One region of the Novosphingobium resinovorum genome, then DNA from elsewhere that is predicted to be linked to it. Evidence: riboswitches for the same ligand, from Rfam matches in the RefSeq annotation. Region 1 holds a riboswitch; each other region holds the start of a gene.
What was found. Region 1 has a riboswitch for cobalamin ahead of BES08_RS10485 (HoxN/HupN/NixA family nickel/cobalt transporter). Riboswitches for the same ligand answer to the same signal wherever they lie in the genome.

Region 1 (4,983 bases):
TGCTGGATCTTCCAGTAGTCGTAAGCCCAGGGATATTCGAAGGGCTTGTAGGTCTTGCGGGCTTCGAGAAGGGACATGGGCGGCTCCGGTGGATCGTCTGAAATTGCGTTCGCCCACAACGCTTTCACGCTTGGGCGGAAAGGCCAGAGATAGGCAAGATCGCGCGCAAATCGAGTGCGTGAATCATCTTCCCACAGGAATATGTGGGGGCAAGGAAAAAGTGCAGCCCCAAGGGGTTGTGGGTGTGATTAATTTCGCCGCCCTCGCATGAATCCCCGGATTGTGCCGGTCAGAGGACTTCGGCGACGCCTTTCAGGCTCTCTCGCGGCTTGTCGATCGCCTGCGCTTTCAGCTGATGCACGCGCGGGATCGAAACTTGCAAGACCTCGGCGATCTCGGCGAGGTTCAGTTCCTCCACGAAGTAGAGCTGCACGATCAGCTTGAGCCGGTCCGGCAGGTCGGTGATCGCCGCGATGACCGCGCCGCGCATCTCGGCGTCGACCAGCATCGCGAAGCTGTCAGGCGTTTCCGTCGCGAAAGTCATCCACTGGTCGGAATAGACCTCATCGATCGGCTCGAAACGCATCGGGCGGGCAGCATCCTGCAGCGAGACCAACTCACCCTCGCCCATGCCCATCGCCTGCGCCAGTTCGTCAGGCCGGGGATCGCGGCCGAGCCAGCCCCGAAGCTGCGTCTCCTTGTGCGCCAGCATGCGGCGGCGCTCGGACGTGCCGCGCGTGCCCTGCACGTTGCGGCGCACAAGATCGACCATCGCCCCCCGCACCCGCATCTTGGCATAGGCGGCGAAGCCGTCCTCGGTCGGCAGATCGTGTTTCTGCGCGCATTCGGTGAGCGCGACGAGGCCGACCTCCACCAGATCCTCCAGTTCGATCCCCGGACGCCCGGTGCCGTGAACGTGCCAAGCCGGCCACTTGACCATCGGCAGGAAGCGGCGGACCACGAAGCCCTCTCGCGCACTTGGGACGACCTGTTCGCCACGATGGACGCGATGGTCTTTTTCGCCATGCCAGGCGCGATCCAGGTTTCGGGCGACACCGCCGAGGGCCGCTGCCACGTACGCGAGATCGCCCGGATCGAGGGCAAGGTGATGAAATTCGCCGCCCGCTACTTCGACGACCTCGTCCGCCACGACGGCCGCTGGCGCTTCGCCCGGCGCACATACGCGATGAACATCGCCGAATAGCCCCCTCTTGCGGCGGAGCAGGCGCGCGATTAGGAAGGCCGCGCCGAAGCGTTCACCTTGAGCATTTCGGCGAAAGATCGCGCCGGTGCCCCGCAAGGGGCTTAAAAGGGAACGCGGTGAGGATGTTCTCATCCGAATCCGGGGCTGTCCCTGCAACTGTAAGTGGCGAGCGCGATGCATAGGCCGGTGCCCCGAAGGTGGTCGCCGGCAGCCACTGGGCCGGACGCTGCGACATGCGAGGCCACGGGAAGGCCATGCATCAAGCGATGACCCGCGAGCCAGGAGACCTGCCTGCGTCCGGTCGCTCTTGCCTTGGTCCAGGGGATGGCCGCGGCACGGTAACTTCCGTCTGAGCGACGCAACGTGCGGCGGGGGCCGCATCGGCGCGAGGGACGCCGGGCGCTGCCGCGTCCGTCCGGGGCCTCCCGTGCCGACCGCGCCGAGTGCGCGGCACGCCCCCGTCAGGTCGCTGACGCGAAGACGGATCAGAACGCCGATGTCGCCCGCGAAAACCTCTCTCAAGAGCCGGATAACCGTGCTCTTTTTTCTGCTCGTCGCCGCCAACCTGGTCGTCTGGGGCTGGGCGTTCAGCCTGTTCCACGCCAGCCCGGTGATGCTGGGCACCGCCCTCCTCGCCTGGAGCCTCGGCCTGCGCCACGCGGTGGACGCCGACCACATCGCCGCCATCGACAACGTCACTCGCAAGTTGATGCAGGAAGGCCAGCGCCCGATCACCGTGGGCCTTTGGTTTGCGCTCGGCCATTCCGCCATCGTCCTGATCGCCGCGACCACCATCGCGCTGGCAGCAGGCACTCTCGATGATTTCGAGGCATTCGGCCGTTCGGGCGGGGTGATCGCGACGATCATTTCCGCCTGCTTCCTGTTCCTGATCGCGATCATGAATCTCGCGATCCTGCGCGGGGTCTGGCAACGCTTCGTCGAGGTGCGGCGCGGCGGGACCTATGCCGAGGAAGACCTCGACATGCTGCTCGCCGGACGCGGGCTGATCGCGCGAATCCTGCGCCCCGTGTTCCGGCTGGTGCGCCATGCCTGGCACATGGCGCCGCTCGGCTTCCTGTTCGGCCTCGGTTTCGACACCGCCACCGAAGTCGCCATCCTCGGCCTCTCGGGCGCGCATGCGGCGGACGGCGTTTCGCTGGGGTCGGTGCTGGTGTTCCCGGTGCTGTTCGCGGCGGGCATGGCCCTGCTCGACACCGCCGACGGCGTCATCATGCTGGGGGCCTACGAATGGGCCTTCGTCAAGCCGATCCGCAAGCTCTACTACAACATCGTCATCACCGCGATCTCGGCCATGGTGGCGCTGGTGATCGGCTCGATCCAGACCGCCGCGCTGCTGTCGGACAAATTCGGGCTGGAGGGCGGCGTGTGGTCCGGGGCGGCCTCGCTTTCGGAGCAGTTCAACACGCTGGGCTTCCTGATCGTCGGCCTGTTCGTGGTGTGCTGGTTGCTGAGCTGGGCCGTGTACCGCTGGGGCGGTCTGGACACGGTGGAAGTGGGGGCGGCGGCCAGCCCACCCCGCTGCGACTAGGGCGTAAACGAGCAAGTCTCGCCCCCCTCCCGCTTGCGGGAGGGCAATCCCTTTCTGCTCCCCTCCCGCTTGCGGGAGGGGCTGGGGGTGGGTCTTTTACCACGCAAGAAAGCCCGGCGGTCATGGGGAACCACCGGGCTTTCCGAACCTTCCGGGATAGGAAGGTTCTATATTTCAGTCCGTTATCAGCGCAGCAGCGAGAGGACGTTCTGCTGGCTCTGGTTGGCCTGTGCGAGCATCGCGGTGGATGCCTGGCTGAGGATCTGCGCCTTGGCCATCGCGGTGGTTTCGGCCGAGTAGTCGGCGTCCTCGATACGGCTGCGGGCGTCGGACAAGTTGGTGGTGGTGTTGGTCAGGTTGTTGATCGCCGATTCGAGGCGGTTCTGGCCGGCACCCAGCGAGGCGCGGGTGGCGTTGACGTCCGACAGCGCGGCATCGACGTTGGTAAGCGTGGTCGCCGCCTTCGTGGCGTCGGTCACGTCGAGGGCGGTCGCCGAAACCTTGGTGCCGTCGATCGCCTTGGAGGTCAGCCCGACCTGCTGGCCGCCCTGCGAACCGGTCTGGATGTTGAAGGTGAGGTCGGCGCCGGCGGTGGTCGAGATCAGCGTGTTGCCGTTGAACTTGGCCTGCGTGAAGCTGTCGTTGATCTGCGTGGTCAGCGCCGAGACTTCCTGCTGCATCGCCGCGCGGTCCGAGGTCTGGTAAGTGCCCGAGGCCGACTGGATCGCCAGTTCGCGCACGCGCTGCAGCATGTTGCCGACTTCCGACAGCGTGCCTTCGGCGGTCTGGGCCAGCGAGATGCCGTCGTTGGCGTTGCGGATGCCTTGGCTCATGCCGCGGATCTGCGAGGTCATCGAGGTCGAGATGGCGAGGCCCGCCGCGTCGTCCTTGGCCGAGTTGATGCGCTTGCCGGTCGACAGGCGCTCCATTGCGGTACCAAGGGCCTTGTTGGCCGAATTCGATGCGTTCGAGGCGCGGATCGCGCTGATGTTGGTGTTGATGACTAACATTGTGCGTGTTCCCGTGAAGTGTCCCGTTGGTCCCGGCGGGTGGGTTTCCAGCGCCGCCAGCCCCTAAACCGGCAGGGGGCGAGGAAGTTTAAGTACGGGGTTCAACAAGCGCTTGCGATTCGACTCGTCGTCCCGGACTTGATCCGGGACCGCTGGCCGTGAACCGCCCACATCGCCGCGCGCGGCCTGCGATTGCCCCAAGAAACCCCAGCGGTCCCGGATAAAGTCCGGGACGACGGCCCATTTAGATCGTCCTTCTGACGGTAATTATTAAGCACATCTCCCCCCCTAAATTACCGCTCTCTTTGCCGTCCGCTCCTCATAAGCACCTTCAGAACACGGTTAATTCTAGAAGGAGCGCGATATGACCGGATTGCCGGGCATCCACGACAAGCTCCGCCTACACGGCCCGGTGATGCAGCGCGCGAGCGCCATTGCCGCCTCTCTTTTCGACACCGCTGCAATCGATTTTCGCGATGCGGCCGATCACACACCCGGGAAACCGCGCCGCCGCCGCGTCAGCCTTTCGCGTGGGAACATGCCGGGGATAGTGCGCGAAGGCGCGAGCCACACCTCCGTCACTTACGCCGCCCCCGTCAACGAGACGTCGCTGGCGATGATCCTCGCCGCCATGGCCGGCCCAGAAGACCCGATCGCCGCCAATCCGGAGATCCACGACCAGGCGGGCGCGATCGACGATCTGATCGAAAGCATGGCCAGCCACGGCGAATGGTTTCCGAACATCGCTTTCTTCGAGGAGTCCGGCGCGCAGCGCATCGTCCAGGCCATCCTCGATGGCGCGATCGACTACATCGCCTGACCCGGCGGGAACGCGAAGTGCTGGGCAGCGTCGCCAGCGGCCTGTCCAACCGCCTGATAGGAGAAAGACTCTCGATCAGCCCGCGAACGGTTGAAACCCACCGCGCCAACATGCTCAACAAGCTGGGCGCCAATCACACGTCCGACGCGAGCCGCATCGCGATCGAGGCATCCCTCGTGAACTGACGCCAATCCGGCAATATCCCTAGGCGTGCGTGAACGAGCCGTTAGCCACGATCGCGGTACATCAAAGCTGTCGGCGCCACCCGTTGCCAAGGCGCCGACGCCTGATCCGCAGTCGCCTGATCTCCGGACGACGATGCGGGCCCGGTCGTATTCCCCTCCCGACCGGGCCTGTCGCGGGATCGTTTGGGGCCGGCGGTGTCAGTGCAGTCGGATGG
Region 2 (4,983 bases), on a different replicon from region 1:
TGACAGCGTGAACTCGCCGCGTCCGTCCAGGAAGGTCGCCTTGACCCCGGCCTCCCACTGGCGCCCGGTGGAAACGTCGAAGGTGGTCTGCGCCAGCGTCGCCGTGAGGAACGCCGTCACCGGGTCCGCCGCCGCCGAATACTGCGCATAGAGCGAGATCGTGTCGCTGGGGTTGTAGACCAGCCCCGTGCGCCAGCTGGTGCTCGGATAGCGGGCGGTGTAGTCCGCCGCCGGATCGAGGGCATCGTGCCGCTCGGTCTTCGGGCGATCGTAGCGCAGCCCCGTCACCAGCGAGAGCCGGTCGGACAGCGAGAGCCGGCTTTCGCCGAACAGCGCCCATTGCTGCACATCGGTCTTGTACTTGTAGCGGGTGCCGAATGTGCCGTCGAGGAACGTGCCCGGCGTATAGTCGTAAGGATCGACGAGGTCGAAGCGGCTGTTGGGCGAACTGTCGGTGCGCAGCAGCGAGCCGGTGTTGTACTCGCCGCCCAGGCTCAGGCGGTGGTCCATGCCAAGCAGCGTATGATCGAACACCGCGTTGAAGCGGTCGCCCCACTGTTTCGTCTTGTAGACAATCTCCAGATAGCTCGAGCGGCGGATCTGGTCGCCGGACCAGGCATAGCCCTCGGCATTGCGCCAGTGCTTGAAGCCGGTGAGGTAGTAGGCGACGTTGGTGATCGTCACCCCCTCGGCCGGTGTCCATTCGGCCTTGGCCTGGGTCCAGGCATCGTCGAAACGCAGCGAGCGGTCGGCGATGTTGTAGTTCTTCTTGCGGATTTCGCGCACCAGTTTGCCGTCTCGCAGCGGAGTGCCGTACCAGATCGTCGGGTCGAGGTCGGCGCGGTCGTGCGTCAGCGTCAGCACGAGGTCGTCGCGCGCCTGCCAGCGCAGCGCCGCCGAAAGCGCAAGACTGCGCGATTGCCCGCGCTCCATCCACCCGTCCGAACGGTTGTAGCTGAGATCGACGCGGTACGAGAGCCTGTCTCCGATCGGCCCGCCGATCCCGCCCGCCGCCGCATAAGTATCGAATGAACCGCCGCTGAGACGGACCTCGCCTTCGAACTGCTCGGTATTGGGCTTCTTGCGCACGACGTTGATCGCGCCGCCGATGCCGCCCTCTCCATAGAGGACCGAGGCCGCACCGCGCAGGACCTCGATCCGCTCGGCCATCCACGGGTCGGCGGGGAAGGTCTGCGTGGTCGTCGTGTAGACGCGCATCCCGTCGTAGAGCTGCATCACCGAGGTGTAGCCGGTGAACCCGCGCGAACTCAGCGAGTAACCGAAGGCCGAGCTGTTGTTGATGAGCCCCGGCGCGCGCGCGGCTGCGGCAACCACGGTGCGGTCGCCCAGGCTGCGGATCATCTCCCTGGTGATGACGTCGACGCTGGCCGGCGTCTGCATCGGCGTGAGGCCGAGGCGGCTGGAGGCGTCGGCCTGCTGGCCGAGTTGCAGGACACCCGCCTTGCGCGCGGTGACGACGATATTGCCCGCATCCGTGTTATTGGCATTCTCCGGCGCCGTCTCGGCGGCTTCCTGCGCCTGCGCCGAAGTCGCGGACATGCCAAGCATGCAGAATGACGCGCCCGAAGCGATCAGGCCGGAAAGAAGCGATCTCGTATTCATGTTGTAACCCCCGTTGCGTTTCCCAGTCGAACGGACAGGTTCCCGCGAGAGGGGTGTCCCCCCGCACGGGTGCAGCGGCGGAATCCGGGCGCGAACGAGCGACCGGCGAAACCCACCGTTGCGGCCTGGCCGCAAGTTCGTCGCTCAGACGGAGTACACCGTGCCGCGGCCATCCCCTGGACCAAGGCAAGAGCGACCGGACGCTGGCAGGTCTCCTGGCTTACGGGTCGTCACGCGATGCACGGCCTTCCCAGGCCTCGCAGGAGTTAGCGTCCGGCCCAGTGGCTGCGGCAGGGCACATTGGCCTGCCGCGATATGCATCGCGCTCACCGCTTACAGTTGCAGGGACAGCCTCGGCTTCGAGGGGTAGCCCCTCTCACCGCGTTCCCTTTTAAGCCCCTTTCGGAAGGCACCAACGCGATCGTGTCCCCCTTTTCGGAGGGACGGGCGGGGGATTATTCGCTGCGCGCACGATTTGCAAGCCGTTCGCGTGGGGCCTTCCGAAAGCCCGTCCTGCGAGTTTTCGGTTGCAACCTTGCTTTTCATTTTGGGCAACCCGTGCAATTTGCGGTGCCGATGACTGATCCACGACTCACCCTGATGGAAGCCATAGCCACGCGAAAGTTCGTGACGGCGCGTTACAACGGCAACACGATCACGCTTGCCCCGCACATGCTGTTCGAAAGGCACGGCGATCTTGTCGTCAGTGCCATGAACCCCGCGAAGGCACGCCGCAGCGACGAGGAGCCGGGTCTCGGCCAGTTCAAGCTGGCGGGCCTCTCGTCGATGGAACTGCTGAACGAGCACTTCGAGCCTCTGCCCTCCTACGACGGTACGCCCCCGCGCAGCGACGATTCCCTGATCCTTTCGGTCTGATCGCCCGATATCGCCAAGGTGATCGGCGGGTAGCTTCTAAAGTGTGCCCCATGTCTTCATGATCCCCTCCGAACGCCGCGCGATGACGCGGCACGGGATGAGGGAGAAGACATGCAGGCGCAGGACATCGTCGCAGCGGCAAGCGAACGGACCGGATTGAGCGACTTCGGCGATCCCGCGATCCTCGAAGGGCTTGGCGTGTTGCTGAAGTCCTACGAGGACGAAGCCAGATTCACCGAAGCGGGCATGGCGCGATCGGTCGATGCACTGGTGGCCGCGATGGCGAACCGGATGCGCGTGGAGGACTGGCTGGCGCGCCACCCCGAACTTCTGGAGCGCCCGGTCGAGAAGCCGCTGTTTGTCTTCGGCCTTCCGCGTACCGGCACCACGCTGGCGATCAACCTGCTGGAAGCCGACCCGGCGCGCCGCGCGTTCCTGCGCTGGGAAGCGTTCGATTCGGTGCCGCCGCCGCTGGTGCAGGAACTTCACGCCGGTCCCCGTCACGATGCCTGCCAGACGCGAACGCTGCAGGGGCTGAAGTACGCGCCGCAGATCGCCGCGATCCATTACGAGGAGGCCGACAGCCCGACCGAGTGCCAGTTCGCCATGGCGCCGTCGTTCTGCGCGCAGCTCTACGATTCCCAGGCGGACATTCCGGGCTACCACCGCTGGTTCCTGGACGAGGCCGACTACGCGCCCGCCTTCCGCTACGAAAAGCGGCTGCTGCAGCTGCTTCAGGCCAATGCCCCGGGGCGCTGGACGCTCAAGAACCCCTGGCACCCGTTGTTCCTCGATGCCCTGACGGCCGAGTTTCCTGACGCGCAACTGGTCATGACGCACCGCGATCCGGTCGAAGTGCTGGGCTCGGCCTGCAGCCTCGTCAAGGAAGTGCGGCGGATGTACAGCGATCAGGTCGATCTTCGGGCCATCGGAGAGAATCTGTTGGAGACGTTCGACCTGATGATCGCGCGGTCGAACGCCTTTCGTGCGAAGCACGGGCACGATGCGATCTTCGACGTGCAGTATCGCGATCTGGTGCGCGACCCGCTCGCCACGGCGCAGGGCATCTACGAAAGGTTCGACGAGCCTTTCACGCCGCAAGCCCGCGCAGCCATGGAAGCCTACCTGGCTGCAAACCCCAAGGGCAAGCACGGCAAGCACGAATATGACCTGGCCGAATTCGGCCTCAGCCGCGAAGGCGTCCGCGAGCACTTTCGCGACTATATCGAGCAGTACGAGATCGCGGTGCGGGCGTGATCGATACGGGTGAAGGCATCGTCACCTGACCCTGCTTCGTCATCCCCGCGAAGGCGGGGACCCATCTGACGATCGTGCAACAGGCGCCGTCAGGAGATGGGTTCCCACTTCACGGTAATGACGGTGATATGTTGGAGACGGATGCGCGTAGGCTGCGCAACTGCGTGGGCGACTGGCCGAACCAGCGCCTGCAGCTGCGGGAGAATACTGCCTGTTCCGCGAACCCCAGCTTCTCGGAAATGCCGCGGAAATCGATACCGGTCTGCTGCAGGTAGTACAGCGCCAGATCGCGGCGGACATCGTCCTTGACCGCCTGGAAGCTGGTGCCCTCCTGCTTCAGTCGCCGACGCAGGGTCCGGTGATGAATGGCGAGGGTGCGGGCGATTTCGGCACTGCCGCAGTCGTCCCGGGTCAGCTTGCGCAGGATCAGCCCGCGCACTTCGGCGTCCACGGGTGGACGCTGCTTCGGGAAAGTCCTCTCGATGTAGGCGACCAGATCGCTGCGGACCTGCGCGTTCTGGGTGAGCACCGGGGTGGCAAGGTCCCGGTCGGAGAACGTGATCCCGTCTGCGGGCTCGCCGAAGTGCACGTCGCAGCCGAAGTAGCGGCGATATTCGGCCGGTCGCGACACGGGTTCATGCCGAAAATGGATACTGCGCGCGCGGGCATAGTCGCCGGTCATCTCCATCGCCTCGAGATGGCCGACCAGCAGAATCTGTTCGATGGCCTGAATACGGTCGCGGCTGGTTTCGAGAAGCAGTTCGTGCCCGGCAAAGATGGTGCCCTCTTCAGGCTCGGGTCGCAGCCACACACGCGCGGCGCGGCTGTGAGCGTTCGTATGGGCACTGGCGAAGCGCAGGGCGTCTCCGAATGTCTTCGAATTGCGCATGGTATTGCCCAGCGGCCCGAAAATCGCGCCGCCGCGTTGCCGCAACGCCAGCCGCATTCCGAAATCGGGACAGTTCAGGCGATCTGCGGCAAGCGCCAGTAACCGGATCGCCTGCGGATAAGTCAGCTCCGCAGCGTCGTCGCGAAAGTCCTTTGCTGCCATTCCGACCAGTGGCAGCAGTTCGCCGACATCGCCGCCGAGGGATTGCACCAGTTCCGGGAAATGGCGCAGCAGCGGAATGTTGAGCTTCGAAAACTCGGCATCGGCGATCAGCGGCATCGGCAGGTCCTTCGCACCGCCGGCAGCGTGCGGTGATCGGAGGCGTCCGGCGTAAGCGA
Region 3 (4,983 bases), 300 kb from region 1:
ACAGGTTCTCGACGCGGCCATAGACCTCGACATTGTGCGTCACCGCGAAGGCGCCGCGCAGGCCCACGACTACGTTGCCGCCGACGTACTGCGCGTTCGCGGTATCGTCGTAGCGCCCGCCGCCGACGCGCAGGTCCGCGCCCAGCTTCAGGCCGACCGCCCACGCCTTGTCGATGCTGGCGTAGAGGTTGCTCTTCGGACGACGCGCGAGCTGCGCGCCGGTGTCCTCGTTGACGGCGTCGAGGTAGGTATAGGCGAGGTTCACGTCGAAGCCCTGCCAGTCGGTCACCTGCATCCCCAGTTCCACACCCTGCGCCCGCGACCGGCCGACATTGTAGTAATTGAAGTTCGCAAGGTCGTAGTCGATCAGGTTCTTCGTCTTGCGATCGAAGTAGGTCACCGTGAAGCGGCCGGTCCCTTCGGCGAAAGGCTGCTCCAGCCCCACATCCCAGCTCTTCGACGTTTCGGGATCGAGCGCGCGGAAGCCCGCGTTGGTGTAGAGCTGGTAGAGCGACGGCGCCTTGAAGCCCTCGCCGTAGCTGGCCCGCAGGACCGGGGCGCTGTCACCGCCGCCGATCACCCAGGCGCCGTTGGCGGCGAAGGTCGTGCGGTCGCCGAAGTCCGAGTTGTCGTCGTAGCGCAGGCCGCCGTTCAGCGTCAGGCCGGCGAACGGACGCAGCGTCAGGTTGCCGAACAAGCTGTCGATGGTGGTCGAATCCTTCGAGCCGTAATTGTCGTCGAACTTCTGCTTCTCGGTCTCGCCGCCGACCAGCACGCTGGCCTCCTCTATGGGTGCGAAGCTGACCTGGCCCTCGAAGCGCTCGGTGCGGCCGTTGGTGGTGTAGGGGCCGAACACCGCGTCATCGGAGATGCGGCGCGTGTCGTTGATGCCATAGCCGACGCGCGCGTTCAGCCTTCCGTCGAGGCCCGCATAGCGCAGGTTCGCATAGCCCAGCGTATCGCGCTTCATCCCGACGTTGAGGGCATCGGCACCGGTGTTGTCGTAGTCGTAGTTCGCCTTGGTGTAGAACCCGCCCGCATCGGCCGAGAGGCCCGGCGCGAACTCGATCGAGGCGCGGGCATTGGCGCTCTTGCTCTCGAAGCCGTCCTTCTCGGTGGCGCCGCGGCGCTCGTTGAAGGCCGAGAAGCCGTCGCCCTTGAGCCAGTTGCCGCCCAGCGTCAGCCCGACCGGGCCGACGAGACCCGCCGCCGAGACACTCGCCTGCTTGCGGTCGCGCCAGCCATACTCGGCTTGGCCGCGCGCGGTCCACTGCTCGGTCGGGCGGGCGGTGATGAAGTTGATGACGCCGCCCACCGCGCGGCTGCCCCACAGCACGCCCGAGGAACCGCGCACGACCTCGACACGGTCGAACTGGCCGATCGGCAGCGCGCCGAAGTCGAAGCCGCCGCCGACGTCGCCGGGATCGTTGATGCGCACACCGTCGATCAGCACCAGCGACTGCGCGTTCTCGGCGCCGCGCACGAAGACGCTCGCGGGCTGGCCGAAACCGCCCGACTGCACGGTCGAGATGCCGGGGATGCGGGCAAGCACGTCAGTGGCGGTGGTCGCTTGCGTGCGCTCGATCTGGTCGCGGGTGACGACGCTGACGGACTGGCCGACCTGGGTGATCGGCGTCGGCTCACGGGTCGCGGTGACGGTGATGTCGGTGCGCGCCATCGCACGGTCGCCCGCCGCCATTTGCTCGCCGATCGCAACCGCGTCCTGCGCCATCGCGGGGGTGCTCACGGCAAGCGCGGTGCCGAGCAAAAACAGATACTTCATATGTCCTCCGAACCTTTGAACGTGCTTGTGCCGTTCACGGCGGAGGCATGCGCGCCTTCCTCATGGCGCGTCACACTCGCTGCACCCGGAAGAACCCCGTCCGGCTGCGGAACGACCGTCTCGGGCAGGTCTCCTGGCTCCCGGATCGTCAGTCGCGCCATCCGCCTTCCCGGCCCTCATACGGGCCAGTGGCATGGTGGAGGCGGCCTCCCCGGTCACAGTTGCGGGGGCAGCGCCGGTATTCGCACCCGGCTTCCCTCTTAGGCCCTTGCGGGCAACCCATGACGTAACCGCGCGGATAGTGCGGCATACAGGGGTTGGCAAGCATTCGTCGTCCCGGACTCGATCCGGGGCCGGTGGCGGTCTTTAGGCGCGAGCCATGGGCAAGGCGCCACGCCGCAAGGGCGGCCGTTCACGGCCAGCGGTCCCGGATCAAGTCCGGGACGACGAGGCGCAGCCAAATCTTAAGCCCTTAAGCGTACAGAGCGTGGCTGTACCGCAACGGGACGGCCCGGAATGCCCGGATGCGCGCGCACCGGGCACAGGCTAGGCCGGTGCTGCCGAATTGCGGCCGAAAGGAACCGAGTGAGCCCTGCCCCTTCCATTCCCGGACCAGACGCCGCCCCGGCGCCGGTGATGGATTCGCAAGGCGCTCCGTTCGAACGCCCGCGCGATTTCGTCGGCCGCTATCCGCGCCGCGCCCGCGGTGTCGGCCACCGCCCGGTCGTCCTGCGCCGCCGCTGGACTTTCGCCGTGACCGCGCTCGCCGCCGTCGCCCTTCCCGCCTTCGCCGCGCCGGAAGGCTGGGACAGCTTCGCCATCGCCGACGCCGCCTCGCAAGGCGCCGAAGCACTGCCCATGCCGTTCGAGCAGGCAGGCGCCAGCTTCCCCGGTTCGGCCTTCTATTACCTCGAAGCCGAGAAGGCCCCGCTTCAGGTCGGCGAAGGCATCCGCTCCGACGCCGACGACAGCGTCTCCGGCCCGCTGGCTACCGCGCGGCCGATCTACATCGACAACTCCGGCGTCGACCGCACCCGCGCGCTGCAGTGCATGACTGCCGCGATCTACTACGAAGCCGCGAGCGAGCCCGATGCGGGCCAGCGCGCGGTGGCGCAGGTCGTGCTCAACCGCATGGCCCACCCGGCTTATCCCAAGACCGTCTGCGGCGTCGTCTACGAGGGGTCGGAACGTTCGACAGGCTGCCAGTTCTCGTTCACCTGCGACGGCTCGCTCGCCCGTCGCCCGCAGCGCATGTTCTGGGACCGCGCCGAAAACGTCGCGCGCCAGGCGCTGGCAGGCTACGTCTACACGCCGATCGGCCTCGCCACGCATTATCATACTGTCCAGGTGCACCCCTACTGGGCGCCGAGCCTGCAGTACCTTTCCACCATCGGCGCGCACCGCTTCTACGCGCTGCGCGGCGCGGCGGGCAGCGCGGCGACGTTCCGCTTCGCCTACCTCGGCGGCGAGCCGATGGCCGCTCCGCATCGCCATGACGACAGCGCCGATGCCGCCGCTGCAGCAGCGGCGCTCGACCCGCTCGCCGTCCAGCGCGCATTCGGCACGGCCCAGCCCGTGAAGGCAGAGCCGGTCGCGCAGGCAACCAGCCCGACCATGCCCATCCAGCCCAGCCCCGCCTATTCCAGCGAAGTGCAGCAGCGCGGCGGGGATTCGCTCTATACCGCCCGGAATCTGCCGGGTTCGCAGGGCATCAAGGCCGAGTACGCAAACTCCGGCCGCTGGATCACCCAGCCCGCAAATTGAAGATAATCGATTGCAACGGAGGCACCCGGGGAATGTCCCTAGGTGGTATCGTCAAGACTTGAGAAACCACGTCCCTGCATGATGGGTTCATCGCTGCCGGGGTAGAGGGTTGATCCGTCGACACCCACCAAGAAGAGAGACTATCCGCCCATGACCATCCGCTTCGCCGCCGCCATGAACGGGACGATGCCGGCCATTGCCGGAGTGCTCTGCACCGGCGCGCCGCTGGGCGCGGTCAACGACAACGGCCCCCTTCTCCCGCGCCCTAGCCTGCGCTCCATCGAGAGCAAGCCTGCCGCCGAGATCGACGCCGGCATTGCCGAAGCCCTCATGCATTTCGCACGCCACGGCCTCTCCGCCGCCGAACAGGCCCGCGTCGAGGCCGAGGCCGCCCATGAACGCGGCGACACCGCCGCACGCGCCCGCTGGCTGAGCATATGCCGCCACCTCGACCGCCGCATGGCCGCCGCTCTGGCCAAGCGCCTCGCGAGTTGAACGCCTAATCCTCCCTGTCGCGAAGCGATGGGGAGGCGGCAGTCGCGAAGCGACTGACGGAGGGGTGGGTTGCAATCCCCCTCCACCACCGACTACGTCGGCGGTCCCCCTCCCCATCGCTTCGCGACAGGGAGGATGAGAGTTTCGACGAGTCGCACCCAAAGCGACTTGCGCTCGCCATATCCCCGTTCGATACCATCCCCAGCGCCGCTAAACCCTTTCGCAACATTGCCGACAGGTGAACAAACAGGCGACTTTCCGCCATTTCACCCCCTTTATTGCAATTGCGAACTATTATCAGATAAAAGCTGATGCAAAGACCCCTTTGCCGGTTGCAATGGTCTTCCAAGGGGCGTAGGGCCGCCCTCGCAAACACCGGCACCTGCCATTTGCGGGATTAGCGCAGGCCGCCTTGAAGTCCGAGAAATCCCGCCCTCGGGAAGGACACGAACGGATCATGGCTCGTAAGAAGATTGCCCTTATCGGCGCCGGCAACATCGGCGGTACGCTGGCGCACCTCGCGGCGCAGAAGGAACTGGGCGACATCGTCCTGTTCGACGTCGCTGAAGGTCTCCCGCAGGGCAAGGCTCTCGATCTCTCGCAGTGTGGTCCGGTCGAAGGCTTCGACGCCAAGATCACCGGCACCAACGACTATGCCGACATTGCCGGCGCCGACGTCATCATCGTCACCGCCGGTGTCGCCCGCAAGCCCGGCATGAGCCGCGACGACCTGCTCGGCATCAACCTCAAGGTGATGAAGTCGGTCGGCGAAGGCATCGCCGCCAACGCACCCGACGCTTTCGTCATCTGCATCACCAACCCGCTCGACGCGATGGTCTGGGCGCTGCGCGAATTCTCGGGTCTGCCGCACAACAAGGTCGTCGGCATGGCCGGCGTTCTGGACTCGGCCCGCTTCTCGACCTTCCTGGCCTGGGAATTCG
Region 4 (4,983 bases), 1.3 Mb from region 1:
CAGAACCCGACCACCTCGTAGCCATGACGCTTGCTGGCGCCGGTCGGCTCCACCGCGTTGGAATCGCCGACGAAGCGCAGTTCGCTGCCCACGTCGAGCCACCAGTACGTCGCGGTCAGTGAGACGGTGCCCAGTTGCAGGCGCCCGCCAAGTTCCTTGCCAGTGCCGCGCACCAGAACGGGCACGGGCGATTCCACGTTCACCGCACCGCGCACGTCGTTGGAATGGAAGCCGCGGCCCCAGTTGGCATAGACTTCGAACTGCGGGACGATCTCGTAGGCTGCCGATACCTTGGGTGAGACGATCGAATCGTGTCCGCTGCCGGTTCCCAGTTCGGTCGCCATGGCGTCGCGCGCGCGGACGGCGTAGTGGTAATAGTCGCCTCGCAGGCCTCCGGTTAGCCTGAGGCCGGGCACCGGCTTCCAGGTCGCTTCGCCATAGAGCGCGCCGGACAGTTCCTCGACGTGATATCGACCCAACGAGGACAAAAAGGCGCGGGTTTCGGTACGATTCACCCCGACGTTGCCGATGTGATCGTAGCGGTTTTCAGTGCCAATGCTCAGTTGCAGCGTCGAGCCCAAAGCCCATTGCTTGCGCGCGGTGACACCCACGACCCAGCGCTTGTCGAACTGGTCGATCTGCGCGCTGGTGCTGTCCGGATCGGCATAAGTTGGGTTCGAATACATGTTCCAGTCGTAGTACTGGGCATAGACATTAGCGCTCCAGTTCGGCTGTCGCACCGCGACGTTGCCGACGAAGCGCGTTGTGCGGCCACGCGCCGAAGGATCGGGGGAGCAGAATTCGTCAGGGCACAGCGCACTGCCGATGATCCGCTCGGGGATCTGCTCGGTCGGCCGCCAAGTGGCGTGGTAGGCGTGGAGCGATGCTTCGACGGTGCCTTCGCCAGCGGACGCGATGTACTTCGCAAAGCCGGAGTAATGCCGCAGATGCTCGGCCTCCTGCCAGGGACCATCATAGCGCTTGGCCTGCCCCACCAGCGTGAGACTGCCACCCGCCACATCCTTGATGTTGCCACCGGCGGCCAGCCGCCCCGACTTGTACGATCCACCCTCTACCGAGATCCACGGGCGGTCGAACCCATCGATGGTCGTCATGTAGGCCGCGCCGGCCAGTGCAAAGTCGCCGCCATCTGCGCGGTACGGCCCCTTGCGGAAGTCTTCGCGGGCGACGATCTCGGGGATCAGGCCGTTGAGATCGAGATAGCCTTGGCCATGCCCGTGGCTGCGCAGGTTCATCTGCACGCCATCTATATAAGTCGTGAAGTCGGTGCCGTGATCGAGGTTGAAGCCGCGCAGGAAGTACTGGTTGGCCTTGCCGCTGCCCGAATGCTGCGCCGCTACCATGCCGGGCACCGCCTCAAGCAGTTCGGCGACCCGCAGAAGCGGACGGACCAGCAGGTCGGAACCGCCGACGCTGCCCTCGCTGGCGGCATGGGCGGTGCCGATCTTGGCCTCGCCGCGTCCGAACACCACGATTTCGCCGGAACCGCCATCCGCGCCGCCGGCGGATGCCTCTTCGGCGCAGGCGGGCATCGTCGCCAGCGCCATTGCGGTGCCTGCCACGATGCGCACCAGCGCAGCGCTTTTCATCAAATTCATCATCATTCCCCCCGACGCCTGCGACTGGGTGGGAGGCTTGCCGCCATCAAGACGGTCGACGCGCGCCGGCGGTCGGACGCCGCGGGCGACCGTCTGCGCGAACCGATGCGGCCTCCACCGCTGGTTCGTCGCTCGAACGGAATGATTCCGGGCCTTGGCCACCCCCTGGACCACGGCATGAGCGACCAGACGCAGGCAGGTCTCCTGGCTCACGGGTCAATGCGACGATGCAAGGCCTTCCCAGGCCTCGCATGTTGCAGCGTCCGGCCCAGTGACTGGCGGCAGGAACCTTTGCCCCACCGCACATATGCATCGCGCTCACCGCTTACAGTTGCAGGGACAGCCTCGGATTCGAAGGGCATGCCTTCTCACCGTGTTCCCTTTTAAGCCTCTTTCGAGGCACCAGCGCGATCTTGTCTGCACCAATGAAGGGCAGATATGGCGCGCTATCTCAAACGGTTTCACGGCACAAGCCTGTCTGTATGGCGTCCAGGTACGGCCTGTATCCTGAACTCCCGACTAGCGATGCCAGGGCTAACGGGCCGCTCCGGGGAGCAAAATTTGCTTCCGAGCGCGTGGCAAGGGTCGGCGGCGGCCGGATCGATTGTCGAATTGCGTGAAATTTCGGTCATCGCTGTGCTAAAGTCGCCTCCGTGCCATGCATCGCAGCCGATCGCAGAACTCTGGTCGCCAAGACGTCGTTGCGCTGCTATCGCCTTTCATCCTGCACCCTGAAACGGGTTCTGCGGCCTTGCGTGCTACGTTCACTCGCGAGGATAGGTTTCTCGGACTTAGCTTAAGGTACTTAAAAGATGACATTCGACAGGGGAAATCGCGGCCAAGGTCGCGACCGGTTCGGCGGCGGCGATGATCGTTGGAGCGGCGGCAACGATCGCTTTGGCGGTGGTGACCGCTTCGGTGGCGGCCAGCGTGGCGGCTTCGGCGGATCGCGAGGCGGCGGTTTTGGCGGTGGCGGTGGCGGTTCGCGCGGCGGCCCGGGCCAGGTTGTCGGTCAGGGCCGTGGGACGGTCAAGTTCTTCAACCCCGACAAGGGTTTCGGCTTCATCCAGCTTGAAGGCGGCGGCGACGATGCATTCGTGCACATCAGCGCCGTGCAGTCCGCCGGCCTCGAAACGCTGGCGGAAGGTCAGCAGCTGGAATTCCAGCTGGTCGAGCGAGGCGGCAAGATTTCCGCTTCCGAACTGACCATCGTGGGCGAGGTCATCGTTGCCGAACGTCGCGAGCGAAGTGCCGCACCTGTTCAGAATCAGTCCACTGGCGAGAAGGCCACCGGCACCGTCAAGTTCTTCAATAGCATGAAGGGCTTCGGCTTCATCGTCCGCGATGACGGTCAGCCTGATGCGTTCGTGCATATCAGCGCCGTCGAGCGCTCCGGTCTGCATGGCCTTTCGGAAGGCGATCAACTCGAATTCGAAATCGAGATCGATCGCCGGGGCAAGGCGTCGGCCGTGAATCTGGTCCAGCGCTGACTGATCTGGCCATGGCTGCCGCAGGAGGTCATGGCCTCATCTCGGGCTTTCCTCGATCGCATCGCGATCGGCGACGGACATCGAGCGGCTTATGTCGAAGGCCTTGATCAAAGCTGCCTTCGACAGGCCGACTGCGGGACGAGGGACGTGTTTCCTTGATTCGAACGTGCAGCATGCGGGCGGACCAGCTTCCTCCTGGAACCGATGTCCGGCCGCATTGCTTGAACCTTAGACCTGAAGTGGTTCATCCCTGCCTGTAGGCCGCCCTTCACCGGCATCATCAGGCTGATGATCTGAGAACCTAGCCTTGTCCTGGCGTCACCATCGTCATGAAAAGGCCAATAACGACAACGGATTGCATGACTAACGACGATCGCAGCGGCGACAACGACTCTCCTCTTCTCGACCTGGACAAGGGTTCGGTCCAGCGGTTCATCGCGCGCGCCAAAAGCCAGGGCGTCATCACGGTCAAGGAGTTGAATGCCGCGCTGCCGCAGGACCAGATGACCACCGATCAGATCGAGGACATCATGGCCGCGATCTCGGAAATGGGCGTCAAGATCGTCGAGAACGACGATGATGACGATGAGGACGGTGAGCAGGAAGACGGCGTGGAAGCCGTCGATGGCGGCGATGACGATTCCGGTTCGGATACCGGGTTCGACGAAGGCAATTCCCGGCGCCGCCCCGGCGAGACCCGCAAGGCGGACACGCTCGCCCGTTCCGACGACCCGGTCCGCATGTACCTGCAGGAGATGGGCGCGGCCGAGATGCTCAGCCGCGAGGGCGAGGCTGCCATCGCCAAGCGCATCGAAGCCGGCCGCGACATGATGATCATGGGGCTTTGCGAAAGCCCCATGACCTTCCATGCGATCATCGGCTGGTCCGAAGCGCTCAACAACGGCGACATGCAGCTTCGCGAGATCCTCGATCTCGACGCGATGCTCTCCAAGGAGCCGCAGCCCGAAAATTTGGCCGAAAACGGTGAGGGCGATGGCGACGGCGAGATTTCCGCTGCCACCGCCGGGCCTTCCTTCAAGGACGATGACGATTCCGGCGAGGACAACTCGGAGGAAGTCGACGAGGACGGCAATCCGATCCCCAAGCGGCAGGTCGAGGACGATGAAGAGGACAACACCCTCTCCCTCGGTCAGATGGAAGCCGCGCTTACGCCGGAGGCGCTGGAGAAGTTCGCGCTTATCACCGAACTGTTCCGCACCTTCGAGCGCCTGCAGAGCGATCGGCTCGACGCGCTGGCGCTGGGAATCGATTTCCCGGTCGCCAAGGAAGACCAGTACCTGCAACTGCGCGAGGATCTCACCGCGCAGGTGGAATCGGTGCAGTTCCATGCGGCCAAGATCGAGTATCTGGTCGACAACCTCTACACCTTCAACCGCCGCCTGACGACGCTGGGCGGGCAGATGCTGCGTCTGGCCGAGCGGCACAAGGTGAAGCGCGCCGATTTCCTCGAAGCCTACACGGGCCGCGAACTGGACGACGCCTGGGTCGCAGAAGTGGCCGGGAAGGACAAGAAGTGGGCTGCCTTCGCAGAAAACGAGGCTGAACCTGCCGAGCGCATCCGTCTGGAAGTCTCGGACATCGCCACTGCCACCGGCATGGCGCTCCCCGAGTTCCGCCGCATCGTGAACATGGTCCAGAAGGCGGAGCGTGAAGCGCGCATCGCCAAGAAGGAAATGGTCGAGGCGAACCTGCGTCTGGTGATCTCGATCGCCAAGAAGTACACCAACCGCGGTCTGCAGTTCCTGGATCTCATCCAGGAAGGCAACATCGGGCTGATGAAGGCGGTCGACAAGTTCCAGTACCGCCGCGGCTACAAGTTCTCGACGTACGCGACCTGGTGGATAAGGCAGGCG

Region 2: another riboswitch for cobalamin. It lies ahead of BES08_RS24490 (TonB-dependent receptor); the one in region 1 lies ahead of BES08_RS10485 (HoxN/HupN/NixA family nickel/cobalt transporter).
Region 3: another riboswitch for cobalamin. It lies ahead of BES08_RS09035 (TonB-dependent receptor plug domain-containing protein); the one in region 1 lies ahead of BES08_RS10485 (HoxN/HupN/NixA family nickel/cobalt transporter).
Region 4: another riboswitch for cobalamin. It lies ahead of BES08_RS16700 (TonB-dependent receptor); the one in region 1 lies ahead of BES08_RS10485 (HoxN/HupN/NixA family nickel/cobalt transporter).

What each region holds. Positions count from the first base shown of each region.
Region 1 is NZ_CP017075.1:2,248,805-2,253,787, forward strand. It holds gene BES08_RS10475 (ribonucleotide-diphosphate reductase subunit beta) at 1-77, opposite strand, end outside; gene BES08_RS10480 (sigma-70 family RNA polymerase sigma factor) at 290-961, opposite strand; gene BES08_RS31765 (nuclear transport factor 2 family protein) at 1,010-1,204, shown strand; cobalamin riboswitch at 1,271-1,513, shown strand; gene BES08_RS10485 (HoxN/HupN/NixA family nickel/cobalt transporter) at 1,701-2,753, shown strand; gene BES08_RS10490 (flagellin N-terminal helical domain-containing protein) at 2,939-3,763, opposite strand; gene BES08_RS33945 (hypothetical protein) at 4,128-4,583, shown strand; gene BES08_RS33950 (LuxR C-terminal-related transcriptional regulator) at 4,601-4,768, shown strand; gene BES08_RS10500 (hypothetical protein) at 4,967-4,983, opposite strand, start outside.
Region 2 is NZ_CP017076.1:1,633,012-1,637,994, forward strand. It holds gene BES08_RS24490 (TonB-dependent receptor) at 1-1,623, opposite strand, end outside; cobalamin riboswitch at 1,812-2,053, opposite strand; gene BES08_RS24495 (hypothetical protein) at 2,200-2,499, shown strand; gene BES08_RS24500 (sulfotransferase family protein) at 2,611-3,756, shown strand; gene BES08_RS24505 (AraC family transcriptional regulator) at 3,866-4,924, opposite strand.
Region 3 is NZ_CP017075.1:1,945,992-1,950,974, forward strand. It holds gene BES08_RS09035 (TonB-dependent receptor plug domain-containing protein) at 1-1,783, opposite strand, end outside; cobalamin riboswitch at 1,890-2,081, opposite strand; gene BES08_RS09040 (cell wall hydrolase) at 2,369-3,547, shown strand; gene BES08_RS09045 (hypothetical protein) at 3,698-4,042, shown strand; gene mdh (malate dehydrogenase) at 4,500-4,983, shown strand, end outside.
Region 4 is NZ_CP017075.1:3,578,685-3,583,667, forward strand. It holds gene BES08_RS16700 (TonB-dependent receptor) at 1-1,625, opposite strand, end outside; cobalamin riboswitch at 1,797-2,041, opposite strand; gene BES08_RS34595 (cold-shock protein) at 2,432-3,109, shown strand; gene rpoD (RNA polymerase sigma factor RpoD) at 3,469-4,983, shown strand, end outside.